DNA from 3 places in the Blautia sp. TF10-30 genome. Region 1 is predicted to be linked to each of the others. Evidence: a T-box and tRNA genes for the amino acid it is inferred to sense, from the RefSeq annotation. Region 1 holds a T-box; the other regions hold tRNA genes.
What was found. The T-box of region 1 lies ahead of DXD02_RS06050 (proline--tRNA ligase). A T-box ahead of a tRNA ligase gene usually reads a tRNA of that ligase, here a tRNA-Pro.

Region 1 (7,537 bases):
CCTTTGTAAAATTCTTCATAACAAAATGGAATGAATGCATTCTTGGTTATGCGTTTATTTTATCATGGAAGCATATTAAAATAAACGGGCAAAGAGAGAAAAAAGGAAAAAGAAAGCTGGAGGAAACGTATTGTGAAAAACGCAAAGAAACTGATTCCCGGAGCGGCGATTGCGCTGGTGATTGCCGCTGCGGCGAAATTCCTGGAAAGCCTGGAGGAGAGCGCCGGACTGCACTTTATCGGGGCATCGGTCATCGCCATGTTTATCGGTATGATTGTGAATGCCTTTTACAAGCCGAACAGCGTGACAGCGCCGGGAATTAAATTTACATCGAAGAAGATCCTGAAATTTGCGATTATTCTGCTCGGGGCGAGCCTGAATATCCGCACGGTGCTGACGGTCGGAAGATTTTCCCTGACGGTTATGGTATTTACCCTGGCAACGTGCTTTGGCCTCGGCGCACTGATCGGAAAAGCACTTGGACTGAACTGGAAGACGAGCAGCCTCATCAACGCCGGCACGGGTATCTGCGGCGGTTCCGCGATCGCGGCAATCGCGCCGGTCATCGAGGCGACCGATATGGACATTGCCTATGGCCTCTCCGCAACGTTTTTATTTGATACGGTCATGATCGTCGTATTCCCGATCCTCGGCCACTGGATGGGTCTTTCAGATGCCGCGTTTGGCCTCTGGGCCGGAACTGCGGTCAACGACACATCAAGCGTCGTTGCCACCGGTTACGCATTCAGCGAGGCCGCCGGTGATTTCGCAACCATGGTAAAACTGACACGGACCCTCGCCATCATTCCGGCTGTTCTGGCATTCGCCGCTATCAACGTACATCTGAAACGGAAGGCGCAGGCAGCAGAAGGAACCGCCGTAAAGGTAAGCATCAAATCCATTTTTCCATGGTTTATCTTAGGTTTTCTCGCCATGTCAGCACTGACCTCCTTAGGTCTTATCCCGGCAGGCACAGCAGCCGCATTAAAAACCATCAGCAAATTTCTGATGGTGGCCGCCCTTGCGGCCATCGGCCTGAACACCGATTTCAAATCCCTCTGCCGCTCCGGCGCAAAGCCGATGCTGCACGGATTCATCATTTCGCTGCTGGTAGTCCTGGTAGCGATTGCAGTCGAATTTGCGATCGGCATTGCGCCGCATGGGGTACTGTAAAGAAACAGAGAATTAAAAATTCAGGCATCCGTATAGGATGCCTGGATTTTTTAAATCAAAACGGGTTTGTCGTTTCCTTCAAAAACGTTTTCAAAACCTGCAGCACCCCGTTCTCCCAGTACGGCGGGCAGGTGTGTTTTGCTGAGGCGATGACTTCCGCTCGGGCGTTGGAGACGGCGTAGCTTTCGCCGGCGTTCTGAAGCATCTCGATGTCGTTTAGGTTGTCGCCGAAGCAGCAGACTTCGTCTGGGGTAAGGCCAAAGTAGTTCATCAGAAATGAGAGACCGGTCCATTTGCTGACGCCGCGGGCGTTGCAGTCCAACCATTCCTTACCGGCGACAGCGAGTTTTGCCTGATGATTCCACGCCGGGATGAAATTTGGGGAGCAAAGCTCTTCACAGGAGGTTGGATGGTAGATTGTGAATTTGATAATGTCCTCGTTTTCTACCTTCGATAGATCCGGTACTTCGCGGACATCGAAGCCGTAGGAGTCGCGGAGCCAGTGAAACATGCGGCTTCCGGCATCTTCGGCGAGGCAGTAGTCCGGGGTGGCGGCAAAGCAGTCGCAGGACGGAAGTTCGTCGTGTACCATGCGGCACATGGATTTCCAGAGTGCCGTTCCATCGGATATGTTTTCAGAATCTTTTCCGGTGTGCGCACGACAGTTCCGCCATCGGAGATGTAGAGCAGGCGGTCCTTGATCGGAGCGAAAAGCTTCTGTTCACTGGAAAACTGGCGGCCGGAACAGACAACAAAATGGATGCCCTGGTCGACAAGCCTGGAAACAACAGTCATATATTCCGGGTCGATCAGAAGTGTGCCGTCTTTGACGAGCGTTCCATCGACATCGGTTGCAATCAACTTTATCATAATAGAAAATCTCCTTATCTTGTCACAGAAAAAATTCAAACTATAGCAAGACCAGAAAATAACGCAAAAAAGACAGTGCTGCAGGGCGCGAATTACAAGGAACGGATTTGAAGGCGTACCGGGGTACGACGAAAATCCGTGACGCAGTAATTCACGTTCTGCAGTGCTGAATTTTTTGCATTATTTTCTGGGATTGCTATAAACATGATTATAGCGTGAATTGCTTCGGGGCGCAAGCCGGAACCGGAGGAACGCAAAACTCCACGTTGACGAAATGCGGAAATAAGGCGTAAAATAAAGGAAAATATATATCCACAGGGGGATTTTTATTATGGCATTTATTCAGGTAAGCTTCATGTCAAAAACTTTAATGCGCACCGTACCGCTGCAGGTTATTCTGCCGGTCGACAAATTTACCTTTGGGCAGCCGGAGCGCGAGGAAAAACCGTTTAAAACGCTGTATTTGCTGCATGGCATTTTTGGGAATGAGACAGACTGGGTTCATGGAACCAGAATCCAAAGATGGGCAGAGGAGAAAAACCTTGCCGTTGTCATGCCGGCCGGCGAGAATGCGTTTTATGTGGATCAGCCGTCCATCGGTGCCATGCACGGACAGTTTATCGGAGAAGAACTGGTTGAGATTACAAGAAAAATGTTTCCGCTGTCCAGAAAAAGAGAAGACACCTTTATCGGAGGCCTTTCCATGGGTGGTTTTGGCGCACTCAGAAATGGCCTGAAATATCACGATACCTTCGGGGCTGTGATCTGCCTGTCCGGTGCACTTCATGTGCTGGAAAATCCGGAAGAGAGCAGAGCGGACAGCTTTGCACATGAAGAAGGTTATTTCGGAAATCTGGTCGAAGCAGCAAAGAGTGACAAAAACCCGGCTGTTCTTATCGAACAGTTAAAGGAAGCACGGAAAAAAGATCCGTCTGTCAATGTGCCGACCGTATTCCAGGCGTGCGGAACAGAGGACGGACTTCTGGAAGTAAACCGTCTCTACCATAAACGGATGGAAGAGAGCGGCATGGACATTGTCTACTATGAGAGCAAGGGTGGCCATGAATGGGATTTCTGGGATGAGTGGATCAAAAAGGCACTGGACTGGCTGCCACTTGAGGAAAAGACGGAAGGCCTGAACAGCGGAAACGTAAATGTTTAAAGGAAAAAGGGAGACAGGCAATGCCAGAAACGAGAAATGACGAATTGTACCGTGCGTTAAAACACAACGGTTACCCGGACGACTTCTGCCGGGAAATTGCATACCGCCAGATGAACACCGATTTTACCGCCACGCGGATGCTCGGCTATCTCTACCGCGTCACAAGCCCGCGCGCCGAGGACGTTGTCGATGAGATGCTGGCTATTTTGAGTGACCGCAAAGCATGGATTGAGAAAAAACAGTCCGAGGAAGCCCAGGCGGCAATCAGCAGAATGTACCGGGAAGGTCTGTAACCTGTGCGGGCGTTTATGCAGAAAAAGCAGGAGGAACGGGCTTGCATTCTTTTCCGGTTTCTGCTACAATCAGTGCAGTGAAAAAGCGACGAAAAGAAACAGTAGCGACAGAGCGCATTCAGAGAGAAAGCGGCAGGTGAAAGCTTTTTGCAGAATCTATCGTGAACCGGTCTTGGAGCTGTGCACCGAAGAGAAGAAAATCCATCAGGGAAAATTTATTTCGTAGGCTGCACCGGGATCTCCCGTTACAGAGAAGGTACAGAGAGCAGAGATCACGCGTATTACAAAATACAAAAATCGTGGGGTAAAAATGCTCTGTGTCAGAGTGCAGGAGTTTTCCTGAATTTAGGTGGTACCGCGGATAAAAAAATTCGCCCTAAACTGCAGCTTGCGGTTTAGGGCTTTTTTCTGTTTGAAAACGAAGCATCTAACTCGTTACTTCAGTGATGAGTTAGATGCGTAAAATGTTGACTAAAAGCTTAAAATCGGACAGGCTGGAATGTTCTCGCGTCTGGAAGACTTCAGATGTTGAAAACCCAAAGAATAAGGAGGAAATCAGAAAATGAAACTTGAAAAATTAGTAGGAGAGCGCTTCAAAGAAAGACCTGCTGACTGTGTCATCGACAGCCATGCTATTATGGTAAAAGGCGGATATATCAAATATATGGCAAACGGAATCTATTCTTCCTATCTGCCGCTGCGCCGCATTGTGCGCAAAATCGAGCAGATCCTGCGCGAGGAGATGGACAAAATCGACGGCCAGGAAGTGCAGTTCCCGGTTGTCATGCCGGCTTCTCTGTGGGATGAGTCCGGCCGTTACGATAGCATCGGCGATGAACTGCTGCGTTTCACCGACCGCAACAATGCCAAAATGGTACTCGGCATGACCCACGAGGAGGCAGCCGTACATCTCGTTCGCGAGTATGCACAGAGCTACACCAAATATCCGTTTATGATCTATCAGATCCAGACAAAATTCCGTGATGAGGCCCGTCCGAGAGCCGGACTGATCCGTGTGCGTGAGTTTACGATGAAGGATGCTTACTCCTTCCATACCAGCCAGGAAGATCTGGAGCAGTATTACGAGAAATGCCATGCAGCATACGAGCGCATCTTCGAGCGTGTCGGCGTGCCGGAGGTGGTATCTGTCAAATCCGATTCCGGTATGATGGGCGGAAACATCTCCCATGAGTTCATGCTTCTGACTCCGGTCGGAGAGGATTCCATCGTTCTGTGTGATTCCTGCGATTACAGAGCCAACATGGAGGCAGCTGAGAACATTTCCGATATCGCAAGAGACGCAGAGTCCGCTGCACTCGAAAAGGTTTACACGCCGAACGTCCATACCATTGAAGACGTCTGCAATTTCTTCGGAGACGAGACAAAGAACTCCTGTAAAGCCGTTGTTTATCAGCAGAATGTTGATGATAAATATGTTGTCCTTTTCATCCGCGGCGATCTCGAAGTCAACGAGACGAAGCTGGTCAACTTCCTCGGCGAGCAGGTTCACGCAGCCGTGATCACCGAAGAATGCGGCCTGAACGCAGGCTATATCGGACCGGTGAACCTGAAGGTGAACGGAGATGCCGTTGTCCTCTACGATAAATCCCTCGAGGGAAGAAACAACCTTTCCTGCGGAGCCAACGAGGCAGAGCATCATTACAAAGGACTCGACATGGAGCGCGACGTTTTGAATGCCGAGTATCACGATTTCGCAAAAATCCAGGAAGGCGGCATCTGCCCGAAATGCGGCAAAAAGACCGTGAAGATCTCCAGAGGTATCGAGGTCGGAAACATCTTCCAGCTTGGAACCAAATATACAAAATCCATGAATATGACCTATGTCGATGCAAACGGCGAGAGCAAGACCCCGATCATGGGATGCTACGGTATCGGTGTCGGCCGTCTGGCAGCATCGGTCTGCGAGGCACATCACGATGAGTACGGCCCGATCTGGCCGAAAGCTATCGCTCCGTGGCAGGTACACCTCTGTGCGGTCCGCGTCGATGACGAGGAAGTAAGAGCATACGCGGACAAGCTGTACGAGGATCTGCAGAACGCAGGCATCGAAGTGATCTACGACGACAGAAGCGTCAGAGCCGGCGTAATGTTTGCCGATGCCGACCTGCTCGGTATTCCGCTTCGCATCATCGTAAGCCCGAAAAATATGAAACAGGGCGTTGTCGAGGTTGCATCCCGCGATAAGACTCTGAAAACACAGATTCCGCTGGAAAATGTGATGGAAGAGATTAAACAGTATCTGTAATGATTCAGAACCATGCGAAAGGGAAGAAAAATCGCGATGGGGTTCGGAAGAAGTTCGACAGGAGAAAACACGATATGGAACTCTGGGATATCTATGATGAAAACAAACAGCCGACCGGCCGCACGATGAAGCGGAATGACTGGCATATGAAGCCGGACGAGTTTCACCTGACGGTGCTCGGCGTAATCGCAAGACCGGACGGAACCTTCCTTATCACAAAACGTGTCATGACGAAAGCCTGGGCACCGGGCTGGTGGGAGGTTTCCGGCGGCGCGGCACAGGCAGGAGAGAGCTCCTGGGAGGCCGTGCGCCGTGAGGTCAGAGAGGAAACCGGACTCGATGTGAGCAAGGCAGACGGCGGCTACCTCTTCACTTACCGGCGTATCAACCCGGATGAGGGAGACAACTACTTTGTCGATGTCTATCGCTTCGTGATGGATGTCAAAGACGAGGATCTTCACCTTCAGGAGGAAGAAACGGACGGCTACCGTTTTGCTGCGCTGGACGAAATCAAAGGATACGCCGCAGAAGGCAAATTCCTGCATTACGACAGCATCCGCCAGGCATTTGAACTGTAACAGAGAAATGAGATAAGAAAAACGCGTTCCCGCCGGAAACCACAGAGGTTTCCGAAAACGGGAACGCGTTTTTATCATTTACAGGATTCTTTCTTGCCGTAGGCATGCCTGAAAAAGGCTTTTCGTAAGCGTTTGACCGTAAGCGCGCAAGCGGTTCCTTGCGGTTAATCGCGATTGAATACTTCGCGGTTGAGCGCCTTTTCCTGATGGCTGACAATCGTTGTGCAGACAGCATCGCCTGTGATGTTGACTGCGGTGCGCAGCATATCGAGAATACGGTCGATACCCATGATAAGAGCGATACCCTCCGTTGGCAGTCCGACGGAATTCAGTACCATAGCCAGGGTGACAAGTCCGACGCTTGGGATACCGGCGGTACCGATGGAAGCCAGTGTTGCGGTAACAACAACCGTTGCGAGGTTTGCCGGAGTCAGATGAATACCGTACGCCTCTGCGATGAAGATGACAGCGACACCCTGCATAATGGAGGTACCATCCATGTTGATGGTTGCGCCGAGCGGAATGGTGAATGAAGAGATCTGTTTCGAGACACCCATCTTTTTGTTCAGCGTATCAATCGACATCGGGATTGTCGCGTTGGAGGTTGCGGTGGAAAATGCAAATCCCATAACCGGAAGGAATTTTTTCACGAATTTAATCGGATTCAGCCGTGTGAATACGAACAGAAGAACCTGATAAATGATGAAGCACTGCAGTGCCAGCGCCAGTGTTACATTTCCCATGTATTTCAGCATCGGTGCGAACGCAGAAAAGCCGACCGTTGCAAAGGTACGTGCAATCAGACAGAAAACGCCGACCGGGGCCACCTTCATGACCGTCATGGTCATTTCCATCATGACATCGTTAAACTGGCTGATAAAGTTGGAAACGACCGAAGCGCGGTTTCCGAGCTTTGCCAGCATTACGCCGACAAACAGGGCGAATACGATGATGGGAAGCATATCGCCGTTTGCCATGGAACCAATCGGGTTCTTCGGGATGATGTTGAGCAGTGTATCCACCAGGCTGACGCTGGAATCTGCTGCTGTCGAGGACAGGTTGGCTTTCTGAACCGCACTCATGTTAAGTCCGAGACCCGGGTGAATGAGCAGGGCGGTTCCAAGTGCGATGCAGACGGCAAGTGCTGTGGTAACAAGGTAAAAGCCGATCGTTTTTACGCCGACCTTTCCGAGGG
Region 2 (7,537 bases), on a different contig from region 1:
TGCAAGATCCAGGGAATACGGTTTTATACCATTATCATAAAATTGCTGGCATGCCTGTGCATATTCCTTATAGTTTTTCGGTATCTTGATTCCATACTGTTCAAACAATGTCTTGTTGGCAATAATCGTCTGCGGTATACCGCAGATAGGAAGCCACTGAATCTCATTTTTTGAATTTTTATAATATTGCAATGCATAGGAGTAATACCTGGAAACCACGTCATAAGAAGCAAAATCCATTAGATATGGCTCCAGATCCTGTGCATCTTTTCCAGAAAATCGACGTACGGTTATGATATCCGGCAGTTCACCATGTTCCTCAAAATAGCTATATAAATCGGTATCATTGTTACCGGTAATAAACTCAATATCCTGATCTGGAAACTGCTCATGGATATAGGGTACAATATTTTTCATTAAACGATTTTCCCACAGATACACGGTAAGGTGATCGTCATTTTTAGATACTGCTTTTTGAGATTGTCCACAGCCAGACAAAACAGTAATTGCTAAAAGCACACCTGGCAGTAATGCTGTCAGACATTGTTTTGCCTTTTTCATCCTCGTATTTTCCTCATTCTTTCCTGATAAAATCATTAATTCAATAATTGGGAAACAATTACAGCCAGTTTTCCAGAACATCATTCAGCTTATTCATATCCAGCGGTTTCGCGATATGTCCATTCATGCCTGTATTTTTTGCCAGCTGTACATCTTCTGCAAAAGCATTTGCTGTCATGGCAACAATCGGTAGTTTTCCCTGTTCACCCGGAAGGCTCCTGATTGCTGCGGTTGCCTCATAACCATTCATGACGGGCATTTGGATATCCATAAAAATAAGGTCATACAAGCCTTTCGGAGAAGCTTCTACTTTTTCAACTGCAATTTTTCCATTTTCTGCCGTTTTCACTTCCGCCCCGGTCATCTGCAGAATTTCAACAGCAATTTCTCTGTTTAACTCATTATCCTCGACCAGCAGAATTCTTTTTCCTGTGTAATCTGCTTCAGACAGCTCATCCAGATAATTTCTTGCTGTTTTTTCTTTTCTGCCAGAAGTAAACTGCCGCAATGTAGCCGTCAAACGGGAACGGAACAGCGGTTTTGCAATAAAAGCATCTACGCCTGCAGCCTTTGCTTCTTCTTCGATCTCACTGAATTCATAAGATGTCAGTACAATAATGGTAATCTCTTTCCCTATCCGTTTCCGGATCTGTCTGGCTGTTTCAATTCCGTCCATATCCGGCATTTTCCAATCTAAAATAACAGCAAAGTAATCATTTTTTAGCTCATGATGTGCATAACAGCGCTCAACGGCTTCTCTGCCGGAGAGAACCCATTCGCCTGTAATTCCAATCTCCTTCAATGTGGCAACTGTACTTTCACAACATGTCTTATCATCATCCACAACCAGAACAGGTAGATTCATCAGATTTCTGTCCTGTTCTTTTTCTTTTTCCTGAAGTTCCAGATAAATTGTTACTGTAATTTTAGTTCCCTTATGTAAGGTGCTTTCCACTTTAATATTACCATTCATCAGGTTCACAATATTTCTGCTGATTGCCATTCCCAGACCTGTTCCCTGGACTCTGGTTGTCCGATGGTCATCTGCGCGGCTGAAAGGATCAAACATGATTTTCTGGAATTCCAGTGACATACCGATCCCATTATCCTCAATCGTAAATTCATAGCATCCAAGTTCCGAAAATCCATTTGGCTTTTCCTCTATGGAAAAAGTAATATTCCCGCCATCCGGTGTATACTTGACCGCATTACTCATCAGATTCACAAATACCTGCTGGATTCTCAGGCTGTCACCACAGACACTCTCATGTTCAATGTGATTAATGTGTATATCTAAATTGTGTTTATGTTCATCAATCACCGGTTTTGTGAGTGTTATAAGATTATCCACCAGATCTGGCAGATTGAAATCCTCCTGTGCCAGCGTCATTTTTCCACTTTCAATACGTGCCATATCCAGCACTTCATTAATCAGCCCTAGCAAATGACGGCTTGATTTTGTAATTTTGCTGAGACATTCAATGACTCTGTCCTGGCTCTCAATATTTGCTCCTGCAATTGCTGTCAGGCCGACAATGGCATTCATCGGTGTCCGGATATCGTGGGACATATTGGAAAGGAATTCTGTTTTCGCACGGTTTGCATTTTCTGCAGACCGGTAAGCCTCTTTCAGTGCCTGACGGGATTCAATCTCTGCTTTCTTCTCCTGTGTCACATCCATGGATGCCAGCAATACCTTTTCCAGCTTTCCATTCTTCCATTCCAAAGGAATATAAGAAGCGATTTTATAAGTCTTTTCATCCAGGCTGCAATACTCAAACTTATAAATATCATTTTCACTTTTCAGATTCTTCTGGATATTTTCCGGTGCGATCAGGATGTCCATAGTTTCCAATGGTTCCAGTGTCTTATATTTTTCAAGAACCTGCATCTGAAAATCATGATAGAATCCCAAAGGTTTATATATCATCTGTCCATTCAGGTTATAGAATTCATATCTGTCATTTTCCAGATCACAGACAACAAAGCGGTCAACCAGACGCACAATACTCTGAATTATCTGCTCCATGGAAGCATTATCCGCCGCCATCTGCAGATGCCGTGCGCTCTCTACCTTTGTCTCTGTGATATCACGCAGAAAGATCATGGCATATTCTGAATCCTCTATTTCGCCACGTATGACCACATTGCGGACCCATCGTTCTTCTCCATTCAGAGTGATACGGCACTCTAAAGCCAATTCGGTTTCCAGACCCTTCAGCCTTTCTGCAATATAACCACGGTCGTAAAAAGAGGATACCGCCTTCTTATCTGTCTCCACAACATAGGAATCCACAAAATGACGGATCAGTTCATCCCATGTATGACTCTGTTCAAAGACTGTCATCAGGGACGGTTCAACCTTAAAGGTATCAAAAGTATTCGCTTCCAGATTTACATAATACTCACACAGGTCTGCTTTCGTAAAAGCCCGGTGGAAAGCAGCAGATTTTTGTGCCTGCATGGCCTCTTTTTTTTCCGCATCAATATTAATAAAAATCCCGGCAATCCTGCTGGCAGAACCATCCAGACGGCGTATTACTTCTGCCGATGCCCGAAACCACTGGTATTGATTATCCTTCATTCTCATACGATACTCTACCTGGTATTTTATCTGGTTCGTCTTATCCTTAATTGCCGCCTGAAGCTGCACCATTACTCTTTCTTTATCCTGTGGATGCAGAAGATCTGACCAGGATTCCAGTTTATTCGGAAAGTCCAGAGTGTCATGATAGCCAAGCATTTTTCGGAATTCATGACTCCAGTTTGCATTCACAATCTCACTGTTTTCGTCACAGTCAAAATACCAGAAGCCGGAACAGATAGCCTCATTGAGCAGTGTCAAATTTACATGATCCCAGTTGACCTGTACGGACATAACCCAGATCTGTCTGCCCGCCTCATCTGTCGCATCCTCTTTACAAAGCCGTACATTTTTCACTGTACCGTCTGCTGTAAGGATCTGTGCTTCCCCTGTTCCGTGAAGCTGCAAAAAACGGTCTCGCTCCAGTCTATCTTCCTCGTCATAAAAGAAGTTTCTCAATGAGCCTTTTGTCTGTTCCATGAAAGTATCGAATGTATATCCTGTACTATGCAACAGCAGATTATTCACAGACAAAATAGACAGGTTTTGGTCATAAGATCCTGTCATTATACCTACCCCGCCATTATTTTCCAGTGTTTTCTGTACGGCCTGTGACATAGCCTGTGTCTGTCCCGTTACAGCCTCACCTAAAGAATATATTTTGTCTTCATACTTTTCCATTTTATAAAAATCCTCTCTCTGTTTTATACTTCATTATCCTGCTTTTATCTGTATACAGAGAACCTGTCCCTGCCAGTTTTACATTTACGTTATAATATCCTACAAAACGTGAAAAACAGAGATACGGATTTGAGAAGTTGCAGCCACTACACACAATATTCATACAAAATTCTCTTTATGTTTTCAATTTTTATAGGCTTTGCCAAGTGAGCATTCATTCCTGCTGCCAGACACTTACTCCGATCGTTCCTGCTGTAAAACGGTATCTGAGGCTTTTTTTATTTATCTGATTTTTTTCTGTTTCCATGGAACTTCTGAACGCTCACCTCCTGGTATCATTACAAATATACATAAAAACTCATTTTTATATTACCATGAAATTTTTTACTTTGCAATGCACATACCTTTTCAGACGCTGCTTTTCTTGTTTCCTTTTTCAGAAAATTGCAACCAAAGGGGCGCACCTGAAAATTTCTTTTCAAATGCGCCCCTTCGCTTTCTTTTTTTCTGTCAGATCAATCCGTAATGCTCCATCGCCTTTGCCACGCCGTCCCGCTCGACGGTATCGGTTACGTACTCTGTGTACGGATCCAGAATCTCATCATGTTTTCCAAGCGCAATGGTGTGTGCGCCGCACCGGAACATGGTAAGGTCGTTGCTGCTGTCGCCAAATACGTATGCATCTTCTTTCTCCAGCTGAAACTGTTTCAGCGCATAGTCCACAGCTGTTCCTTTGCTGCAGCCGTGCGGAACGATTTCGTATACACCGCCGCGGCGATCCATGATATCAAACTCCTGCTCAAATTCACGGTACATACGTTCTATATCAGACTGTGCATCAGTTACGATACAAAATTTATCGTAAATGATTCCTTTTGTCTCCGCTGTCTCCGCGAGTCCGATTCCGACAGCAGCGAAATAGGCACGGGTCTGCTCGACCTCCCGAAAACGGGATACCTCCGACGAAAAATAAACATTATCCGTTCCCTCCAGAATCATGCCGATCCTGCACTCCTTTAAAATAACCGGGATTTCCTCACAGCGCTTTTTCGGAATCGTCTGATGCATCAGGATTTCGCCGTCCCGGCGCAGATAGGTCCCGCAGCCGCACAGAAATCCGGAAAACGGAAGCTTTTTCAGCTCCTCGGGCAGCTCCGACCAGGTGCGGCCGGTATTAATAAACGTAAGATTTCCTTTTTCCGCTGTCTTTTTCAATGCATCGAGCGCGCTCTGCGGAATTTCTTTTGTAATCTCACTCAGTAACGTTCCATCAATATCAAAAAATAATGCTTTCACAAAAATTTCCTCCTCGTGTACTGTTTCCTGTTCTCTTTCTGACATACGAAAAAATGCCGAAGCTCTTGATTGTCAAGGCTTTCGGCATTTTCATTCCAGTCGAAGCGACGGGATTCGAACCCACGACCTCTGCGTCCCGAACGCAGCGCTCTACCAAACTGAGCCACGCTTCGATTTTATTTGTTTTCTGAACTCTCGTCCGTCAACAATAGCTATTATATATGATGTCTATAGGAATGTCAACACCTTTTTTGAAATTTTTTTAATTTTTTTTATTATTGCTTCAAAAGGTACATTTTACACGGGTTTGCGGCCTTTTTGGTGTTATTTTAGAATGACAGTTTCTGAGAAAGTCAAAAAAAGAGATATGCCGGAAGTTCTGTTCCGGCATATCTCTTATCTTTGTTTCTCAGCTCAGCTGATATACATCTGCATACTGCACGCCGAAGCTCAGCGCCTCGGAATGGCTGCTGCAGAAGATGTCTACGTGGCCGTAAGCGGTTCCGCGGTCTTCTACCGTGTAAACCTGGCCGTTGATCATCAGTTTTGTGCCAAATGGTACACCGCCCATGGCAATCGTTCTGCCGGCGGTCGGTGTGGTTCCGCTCGCGGTGGATCCGCCGGACCACTGTCCGGTACAGATGGAACAGGAGCAATAGCCTGTCAGTTTAAATCTTCCAAGGTATGTTCCGCTGGAGGAGCTGCTGGAAGTATCTGACGCGGATGGACTCCCCGTTGTCGTGGAGGATGCGCTGCTGTCCGAAGAACTGCTTCCGGAGCTGCTGCTTGTATCGGTATCTGCTTTCGCTGCGGCATTTGCTGCTTCTGCGGCTGCGACTCTTGCGGCCTCGGCTGCCTGTTTTCTGGCGGCCTCTGCCTCAGCTTCTGCGGCAGCCTGCTGTGCGGCGGCTGCTTCCTCTTCTGCTTTCTTCTGCGCTGCAATCTCCTCTTCTTTCGCCTGACGGATCAGGTCGTTGATTGCATCTGCTTTGCTGTTGATTTCATCTACCAGTGCACTCTCGCTGGATTTTGCATCGTCCAGCTCTGCGGAGTAGGTACGGAGTTCCTGATAAGCTGCTGCGTACAGCTCCTGGATTGCTTCCTGCTGATCGCTGCTCTGCTGCTGCAGTTCTACGATCGCTGCCTGCTCTTCCTGCACCTGTGTTTCTTTTTCTTTTACCTGGTCTACCGTGTCTTCATACTCCTGCATAAGATCGCGGTCGAAATCGGAAATTTTCTGTATGTATTCTGCCCGGCTGATCAGCTCTGAAATGCTTTTGGAAGAAAAGAGCATTGCCATGTATCCGTTTCCGGAAGAATTTTCATACATATACTGGATACGGAGCTTCATCGCCTCGTACTGCTCTTCTTCTTTTGCTTTTGCATCTTCCAGATCTGCCTGAATCTGTACCAGTTCGTTCTGCTTCGCATCATACTGATCCTGAAGCTCCTGCAGACGGTTCTGCAGATCGTCCAGCTGCTGGTTCAGTTCGGAAAGATATTCTTCTGATTGTCCCTTTTTGGAATTGAGTTCGTCAATCCTGCTCTGTATGCTGTCAAGCTGAGACTGTGCGGCAGCCTGTTCTGCCTGAGCATTTGAAATTTTCTCCTTTGTACTGGCACCATAGCATGGCAGAACGGTTGCTGCCGTAAGCACTGTGGCCAAAACCAGGCTGAATAATTTCTTTTTTTTCATGTCGTACACCTCATACTTATTACGTTCTGTTGCTGATTGTCACTCCCAGTTACTGCGGAAAATGGGTCTTTTTTCCCGCCGTACTTTGCCATTATAACACAAGTATGTCTGAAATGAAAGTCTTTTTTAATTTCTGTTAATAACTTTGTAATATTTCGACGTTTTTCCTGCAAAAACTGGCATGATTTTTCTACTTTCTCCATCCAACAGGGTACTTATTTTTCAAGATTCCATTGACCAGTTTGCCCCATCCAAGGCCGAATCCATCGATGCAGACCAGCTTCCAGCCCGACGGCGATGCGGTCTCTCCCGGCTCTACGGAAATTGTCGCACCGTGGAGATATTTTTCGGTACGCTCGTCATCTGCCTTTAAATTCATGTAATCTTTGAACTTGTCCGCGGAGAGTGTCACGGCAAACGGCTGTGACGGCTCGAAACGGTCTTTTTTCAGTTCACCGAGATACAGACCGTTCCGCAGGAAATGAAGATTCCGCACGCCATCCGGCAGGGACGGGGAATGGTATACTTTTCCGGCGCGGACTTCCAGTTCCTCCACCGGGATCGGTGCTGTCATCCGGGACAGGAAATCGGAAAGGATCTGTTTTTCTGCTTTCGACGGACCCGGTGCTTCCGTTCCGCGGTCTTTTTTCCGGTTTTTCTGTTTTTTGTTTTTCTTTTCGATCGGTTTTTCTTCTGTCTCATAAGGAATGGCTTCGCCT
Region 3 (7,537 bases), on a different contig from region 1:
TATGCCATGTCCGGCAGGCATTGAGATTAACACCTGCGCGCGCATGAGCCTGCTTCTGCGCCGTTCCCCGTCCGCCAACCAGCTCACCGAGCGCGGCCAGGCGATGATGAAGAAAATCGAAGGTTGTCTCCACTGCGGCGCCTGCATGAAGAAATGTCCCTACGGTCTGAATACGCCGAAGCTTCTCGAAGAGAACTACGAAGATTATAAAAATGTACTGGCAGGAAAAACACTGGTATGAGTAATCTGATCTTCAGCCTGAACGCGACGATGCCGATCTTCCTGACAATGATTTTGGGACTTTTCTTTCGAAAGGTTGGTATTCTGGACGAATCGTTCACAAGCAAAATGAACAAATTTGTGTTTAAAATCGCACTCCCGGTGCTGCTGTTCCAGGACCTGTCGGATTCTGATTTCTCCGCTGTGTGGGATATCAAATTCGTTCTGTTCTGCTTCTTTGCAACACTGCTCTCAATTCTTGCGGTATGGGGACTTTCCCATCTCTTAAAAGAGAGAAGTGCAAGAGGCGAATTTATCCAGGCGGCGTACCGGAGCAGTGCGGCGATCCTTGGTATTGCCTTTATCCAGAATATCTACGGAAATTCCGGCATGGCGCCGCTGATGATCATCAGCAGTGTGCCGCTGTATAATATCATGGCGGTTGTCGTTCTTGCGGTATTCGGTCCGGAACGGGAGGAGATCACGGCAGATTTTGTGAAAAAGACGGCGAAAAATATCGTGACAAACCCGATTATCCTCGGGATCGCTGCAGGACTTCTCTGGTCGGTGCTTCGCATTCCAAAGCCGGTGATTCTGCAGAAAACGGTGCAGAATATTGCGGTACTTGCAACGCCGCTCGGCCTGATTGCGATGGGTGCGTCGTTTGAGGCAAAGAGCGCGGCAAAGAATATCCGGCCGTCGATTGCTGCAGCTGCGATTAAGCTGGTCGGTCTTGCAGCTGTCTTTCTGCCGATCGCCGTGATACTTGGCTTCCGTCAGGAAAAATTGGTGGCAATCCTTGTGATGCTGGGTTCCGCAACGACGGTGAGCAGTTTTATCATGGCGAAAAATATGGGTCATGAGGGAAGTCTGACGGCAAACACCGTTATGCTCACAACGTGCGGCAGTGCCTTTACGCTGACGTTCTGGCTGTATCTGATGAAAACGCTGGCGTTTATCTAACCGGATTGCGAATATCCGCTTTGATTTTCAGTACACCAAAAGCGTGTCCGGGATTTTGTCCGGGCACGCTTTTATCAATCATAAAAATCAGAAAAAGAGGGAAAAGAATGGACTTCAAAAATGCGGTCAAAGCATTACAGATTGGAAAAAAGGAAGGAAAAAAATTCCGCCTTTCTACGGAATTTGGGAAAAATCCGGAAGAAGAGCTCCCGTTTCCGGAATATCCGCGTCCGCAGATGCGCCGGGAAAACTGGACAAATCTGAACGGATGGTGGGAGTATGCGTTCACGGAAACGCAGAAAATGCCAAAACAGCGGGACGGAAAAATTCTCGTTCCGTTTTCCCCGGAGTGCGATGCGTCCGGCGTGAAGCGGCAGCTGCTTCCAAAAGAATATCTGTGGTACTTCCGCACGATTCAGCTTCCCAAAATTCCTGCCGGAAAACGGCTGCTGCTGCAGTTCGGCGCCGTGGATCAGGATGCGGTAATTTACTGCAACGGAAAGCGTGCCGGAGGCCATCTCGGCGGGTATCTTTCTTTTTCAGTGGATCTTACGCCGTATCTCAAAACGGGAGAGAACGAGCTTGCCGTCAAGGTGCGCGATGAGACGGACACGGACTGGAAGGGCCGCGGAAAGCAGAGCCTTACCCCGGGCGGCATGTTTTACACCGCGCAGAGCGGCATCTGGCAGAGCGTCTGGATGGAATGGGTGCCGGAGACGTATCTGGAACGCATCGTGATCACGCCGGAATATGATACGGCGAGCGTAAAAGTACGGGTTTTCCTCAACGGACCGGATGCGGGACTGACGAAAAAAATTACGGTGCGGGAGAGCGAAGCGCCGGATGCGAAGGTGATCTGCGTCCGGGAGACGAGAGAAAACGAGGCGGAGCTGATTCTCGGTAATTTTGCAGGCTGGAGCCCGGAACATCCGCATCTCTATGGGGTTTCCATTGAAGCGGGAGAAGACCGCATCGAGAGTTATTTCGGCATGCGCAAATTCGGCATTGGAAAAGATGAGAAAGGAATCACGCGTCTTCTCTTAAACGGAAAGCCGTATTTCCAGAACGGTGTCCTCGACCAGGGTTATTGGCCGGAAAGCTTCTACACGCCGCCGTCCGATGAGGCGATGGTTTATGACATTAAGACGGCCAAACGCCTCGGTTTCAATATGATCCGGAAACACCTGAAAGTTGAGTGCGCAAGATGGTATTCCCACTGCGACCATATCGGTATGCTGGTGTGGCAGGATATGATCAACGGCGGCGGCCGGTCGATTCAGACGTTCCTTTTGTACCTTCCGACCGTACTGCCGTTTGTGACAACGGAATTCAGGGATAACTGTTATCCGCTCTTTTCGCGGACCTCAAAAACGGGAAGAGAGTGGTGGAAGCGGGAGTGCCGCGAGACGGTTCATCAGCTTTACAATGCACCGTGCGTGTCGCTCTGGGTTCTGTTCAACGAGGGATGGGGACAGTTTGATGCCAGGGAGATGACAGAAATGGTGCGCGCTCTCGATCCGACGCGGCAGATCGACCACGCGAGCGGCTGGTACGATCAGGGAGCGGGGGACATCAAGAGCCTTCACAATTACTTTCGTCCGTTAAAAGTAAAACCGGAGGAGCGCGCGTTTGCTTTTTCTGAATACGGCGGCTATACGTATCCGGTACAGGAGCATCTCTACTCCGAAAAATCGTTCGGCTACCGCACATACCAGAACCAGGCACAGTACCAGAAAGCGATGGATGCACTGGCAGAAAAGATAAGAGAACTCACAGAACAGGGACTTGCCGCAGCAGTCTACACACAGCTTACCGATGTCGAGGAGGAGTCGAACGGCATCCTTACGTATGACCGGAAGGTGTGCAAATGGGAACCACAGGAGGCAAAAGATTTTTGCCCAAAAGAATAATTTGGTAAAATTTTTGTTGACAAAGCGAGGATAAGTTGCTAATATATTGGATAAGGCGTTGGAAGTTGTAAGAAATTGCTGAAAATCCGCGGCGCCTGCGGATGGAGGAAAGTTGGTGTTTATGGAACAGAAAAGAACATTATCCCTGCTGGTGGATAATACGCCGGGACTTTTAAGCAGAGTAGCTGGTCTTTTCAGCCGACGCGGATACAATATCGAGACGATCACCGCCGGTGTGACAGCAGACCCGCGATACACAAGAATGACTGTTGTTCTGTACTGCAGTGATGAAATGATTCTGGAGCAGATCAAAAAACAGCTGGCAAAACTTGTCGATGTGCGGGATATCAAAGAGCTGAAGCCGGACGAGAGTGTCAGACGAGAGCTGATGCTGGTCAAAATCCGTGTGAATGAAAATGAACGCCGCAATGTCATCGCCATCTCCGATGTCTTCCGTGGAAGAATCGTGGATGTGGGACAGGAAAGCCTGATTGTAGAGCTGACCGGAAACCAGTCAAAGCTCGAAGGGTTCCTGAATCTGGTACAGGGATACGAAATCCTGGAACTGGCCAGAACAGGAGTGACAGGACTCTCCAGAGGAGCCCACGATGTGCGTTACCTCGATTAACGCAGATCACATTACATACGTTTGCTGGAGGAATGAAATTTTTGTATAGAAAAGTTCATTTCCCTGACAAACAGCAAAAGGCAGAAATGCTTTTCGCTGTATAAATTGACCGACCTGCCGCCGGTCAAGACATTCTATATATTATGGAGGAAAATAAAATGGCAGCAAGACTTTTTTATCAGGAAGATTGTAATCTCTCTTTACTGGAAGGCAAAAAAATCGCAATTATCGGCTACGGAAGCCAGGGACATGCTCATGCACTGAACCTGAAAGATTCCGGCTGTGATGTTATTATTGGACTTTATGAAGGCAGCAAATCCTGGGCAAAAGCAGAGGCACAGGGATTCAAAGTATACACCGCTGCTGAGGCTGCAAAACAGGCTGATATCATCATGATCCTGATCAACGATGAGAAACAGGCTGCAATGTACAAAAAAGATATCGAGCCAAACCTGGAAGAGGGCAACATGCTGATGTTCGCTCATGGTTTCGCTATCCACTTCGGACAGATCGTACCTCCGAAGAACGTAGATGTAGCTATGATCGCTCCGAAAGCACCTGGCCACACAGTAAGAAGCGAGTATCAGGCTGGCAAAGGAACTCCTTGCCTGGTTGCTGTTGAGCAGGATTACACCGGAAAAGCTCTGGACAGAGCACTGGCTTACGGCCTTGGAATCGGCGGAGCAAGAGCTGGTCTTCTGGAGACAACCTTCAGAACTGAGACCGAAACAGACCTGTTCGGTGAGCAGGCAGTTCTCTGCGGCGGTGTATGCGCCCTGATGCAGGCTGGATTTGAGACTCTGTGCGAGGCTGGATACGACCCAAGAAACGCATACTTCGAGTGCATCCATGAGATGAAACTGATCGTAGACCTGATCTATCAGTCGGGATTCTCCGGAATGAGATACTCCATCTCCAACACAGCCGAGTACGGCGATTACATCACCGGACCGAAGATCATCACAGAAGAAACCAAGAAGACCATGAAGAAGATCCTTTCCGATATCCAGGATGGTACTTTCGCAAAAGACTTCCTTCTGGATATGTCCCCAGCAGGCGGACAGGCTCACTTCCGTGCAATGAGAAGAAAAGCTGCAGAGCATCCGTCAGAGAAAGTCGGAGAAGAAGTCAGAAAACTGTACAGCTGGAGCAACGAGGACAAACTGATCAATAACTAATCGGTTTGCTGTCAAATGATCCATATCGGGAGGCTGCCTTTGCGGGCAGTCTCCTTTTTTGTTCTATCGTTTTATCATAGAAAAAACACTTCCGCGCCATGCATATCCCCCAATATGATAGGGCGCGGAAGTGTTATCTTTTCTGTATTCGTTTTTTTTATGCCTCCTGACGACAGGCAGGAAAAGCACGGTAGTATTTGATATAAGAACTTAAAATATCAAAAAATTCGGAATTGGTCGGTTTTGTCAGAACCGGATGCACAGAAAGCGAAAAGAGCAGATCACGGTTTCCGCGGGTCCAGCAGACGGAAATAGCGGTGCGGATGTCTCGTTCGACGCAGGAGGACGATACCTGAAACGTTTGCGCGATCTTTGGGTACAGCGTTTTGCTGACCCGAAGGAGATAATCTTCGTCTTCCATGCATAAAGCGATACCATAGGCGAGATAGCGAAATCCGCGGTATTTTGCACCAATTCCTAAAGAGTGTAGTAGAAAGTAAATTTCAGTTTCCATTACGATGTCTCCTTTTATTCAGTTTTTACATAGTCTTTGCAGACGGGCATGCCAGAGGTGAAAGTTTGTATGGCATACGATTTTCCCCTTTCACTTATGATACGTGGAAAACGTCGAAAAATTACATATTCAGAAAGAAAAAGTGACAATATAGTAAAATAAAAGAGAATATGACACGAAATAAAGAAATAAATGTAATGAAACGGGAGAGGGAAAAATAACATTGATTTTTCAGAAGTTCGCTGGTATAATGAAAACATGATTACGGGGTATGGCGTAGCTTGGTAGCGCGCACGGCTGGGGGCCGTGAGGTCGCAGGTTCAAATCCTGTTGCCCCGATCGGTAAGAGTGTCGTTTTACGGCACTTTTTTTCTTACGGACAAAGACGTGTGCGGAAGAAAAATGAATTGCGCAGAAAAAACAGGGAGGAAGTTATGGGGAAAGTAACGATACAGAGTATGGCAAAGGAGCTGGGATTGTCCCGGAATACGGTTGCCATGGCATTAAAGGATGATCCGAAGGTAGCTCCGGTGACGCGGGAGAGAGTTCTTCGGATGGCGAAAAGAAATGGCTATCTGGGCGAAAATGTATATGTGGAAGAAGTTCGGGCACCGCAGGAGAAGCATTACAATATTATGGTTCTGCGTACGCGGGATGCCGCTGTTTATTGGGACCGTGTCGTGAGCGGCATCTCCGAGGAGGCGAGCCTCAATAACTGTCAGACGCGCGTTGCGGTCGTGACGGAGCGGGAGGAGGAGAACGGCATTCTGCCGCTCGGCCTGAATGAAAATATCGATGCGATCTTCTGCATTAAAATGCTGCCGCCGGAATATATGCAGAAACTGGTAAATCTGGGTTACCGCATCTTTCAGCTCGACCATTACTGCGGCATCGAACAGCGGCCGATGGGCGATATCGTGCGTGTGGACGGTGTGCAGCCGGTGAGTCTTCTGACGTCCCATCTGATCGGGCAGGGCATGACGCGGATCGGTTTCCTAAGTGAGCACAGCAGCACGTATGAGTCGATGCATGACCGGTATGTCGGTTTCCTTGCAGCGATGGAACAGGCGGGCATTCCGCTCGATGAGGAGCTTGTGCGCCCCAATATGGAGAGCGATCATTTTTATTACCCGGAAAATTTTGACAAGATTGTGGCGAGCTACGATACACTGCCGGAAGCGATTGTCTGCGGCAACGATATGATCGCCAAAAGATTGACAGAATCCTTCCGGAAAATCGGCGTGCGCGTGCCGGAGGATGTGGCACTGACCGGATTTGATGATGATGAGGACCGGATGCTGTATCCGTTCTTCTCAACCGTTCATGTCGATACGAAGTGGCTTGGCCGCCGTATGGTGCATGAATTTTTATGGCGGGAGGAGCACCCGGAAGCGCCGAAAGAACGGATTCTCGTTTCGGGGGAGGTTGTGGTGCGCCGTTCCTCGTGCAAGCGCCAGGGATAGAAAGAAATAGAAAAAACAGGAAAAAGTGAACAAAGAAAGAAAGCCAGGGACGCCCCGGCGGACGAGAAGAAAAACCGTCTGCCGGGGCGTTTCCGGCTCCCTTTTTGCGATGATTCAAATTCGTGCATAAATGCCATGTAGAAAAACACTAATTAATAATGCAAAATGGTGCATTTAAGGAAAGCTAAACTGAACAAAAATGACAAAAACGCAAGAATAAAAACCTCGTTAATATCACACATTAAAAAATAATAGTGCAAAATAATGCATTATATCGCCGGAAGGAAGGGAGAGAGCGAAATGCAGGAATGGACGGAGGACCGCTGCAACCTGGATATCGATATCATCGCACTGCCGGGCTGGTCGGATGCAACATCCAAAATTTCCCTTCTGATGGGCGATGAGACACAGCGACCGGACATCATCTGGTGGTGGAACATGGAAGCTGACTATACGAAATGGGTAGACGCAGGCCTTCTGATGGATGTTTCTCCGTATATGAAGAAATACACCAACATGGTTGACTACTACAACAGCGTAGATCCTGGCGTTATGTTCTATGCATCCGGAGACAACGGAATTTACCGTATCCCGGGCGACGTTGCAGAGCCGGCATGTGAGACTCTGTGGATCCGGAAAGACTGGCTGGACAACTTAGGACT

Region 2: it has a tRNA-Pro gene. The T-box ahead of DXD02_RS06050 (proline--tRNA ligase) is inferred to sense a tRNA for this amino acid. The anticodon was not compared.
Region 3: it has a tRNA-Pro gene. The T-box ahead of DXD02_RS06050 (proline--tRNA ligase) is inferred to sense a tRNA for this amino acid. The anticodon was not compared.

Annotation. Positions count from the first base shown of each region.
Region 1 covers NZ_QUKM01000004.1:161,528-169,064, forward strand. The annotation lists gene DXD02_RS06030 (YeiH family protein) at 133-1,173, shown strand; gene DXD02_RS16075 (HAD hydrolase family protein) at 1,229-1,684, opposite strand; gene DXD02_RS16080 (HAD-IIB family hydrolase) at 1,618-2,043, opposite strand; gene DXD02_RS06040 (alpha/beta hydrolase) at 2,375-3,205, shown strand; gene DXD02_RS06045 (hypothetical protein) at 3,226-3,498, shown strand; T-box leader at 3,578-3,880, shown strand; gene DXD02_RS06050 (proline--tRNA ligase) at 4,061-5,764, shown strand; gene DXD02_RS06055 (NUDIX hydrolase) at 5,839-6,342, shown strand; gene DXD02_RS06060 (dicarboxylate/amino acid:cation symporter) at 6,507-7,537, opposite strand, start outside.
Region 2 covers NZ_QUKM01000002.1:279,941-287,477, forward strand. The annotation lists gene DXD02_RS03760 (ABC transporter substrate-binding protein) at 1-561, opposite strand, end outside; gene DXD02_RS03765 (response regulator) at 620-3,826, opposite strand; gene DXD02_RS03770 (Cof-type HAD-IIB family hydrolase) at 4,337-5,122, opposite strand; tRNA gene DXD02_RS03775 (tRNA-Pro) at 5,222-5,295, opposite strand; gene DXD02_RS03780 (PcsB-like coiled-coil domain-containing protein) at 5,532-6,818, opposite strand; gene DXD02_RS03785 (RsmF rRNA methyltransferase first C-terminal domain-containing protein) at 7,009-7,537, opposite strand, start outside.
Region 3 covers NZ_QUKM01000001.1:270,578-278,114, reverse strand. The annotation lists gene DXD02_RS01275 (aldo/keto reductase) at 1-241, shown strand, start outside; gene DXD02_RS01270 (AEC family transporter) at 238-1,182, shown strand; gene DXD02_RS01265 (glycoside hydrolase family 2 protein) at 1,290-3,092, shown strand; gene ilvN (acetolactate synthase small subunit) at 3,214-3,720, shown strand; gene ilvC (ketol-acid reductoisomerase) at 3,879-4,898, shown strand; gene DXD02_RS01250 (sporulation initiation factor Spo0A C-terminal domain-containing protein) at 5,056-5,412, opposite strand; tRNA gene DXD02_RS01245 (tRNA-Pro) at 5,678-5,751, shown strand; gene DXD02_RS01240 (LacI family DNA-binding transcriptional regulator) at 5,847-6,875, shown strand; gene DXD02_RS01235 (extracellular solute-binding protein) at 7,176-7,537, shown strand, end outside.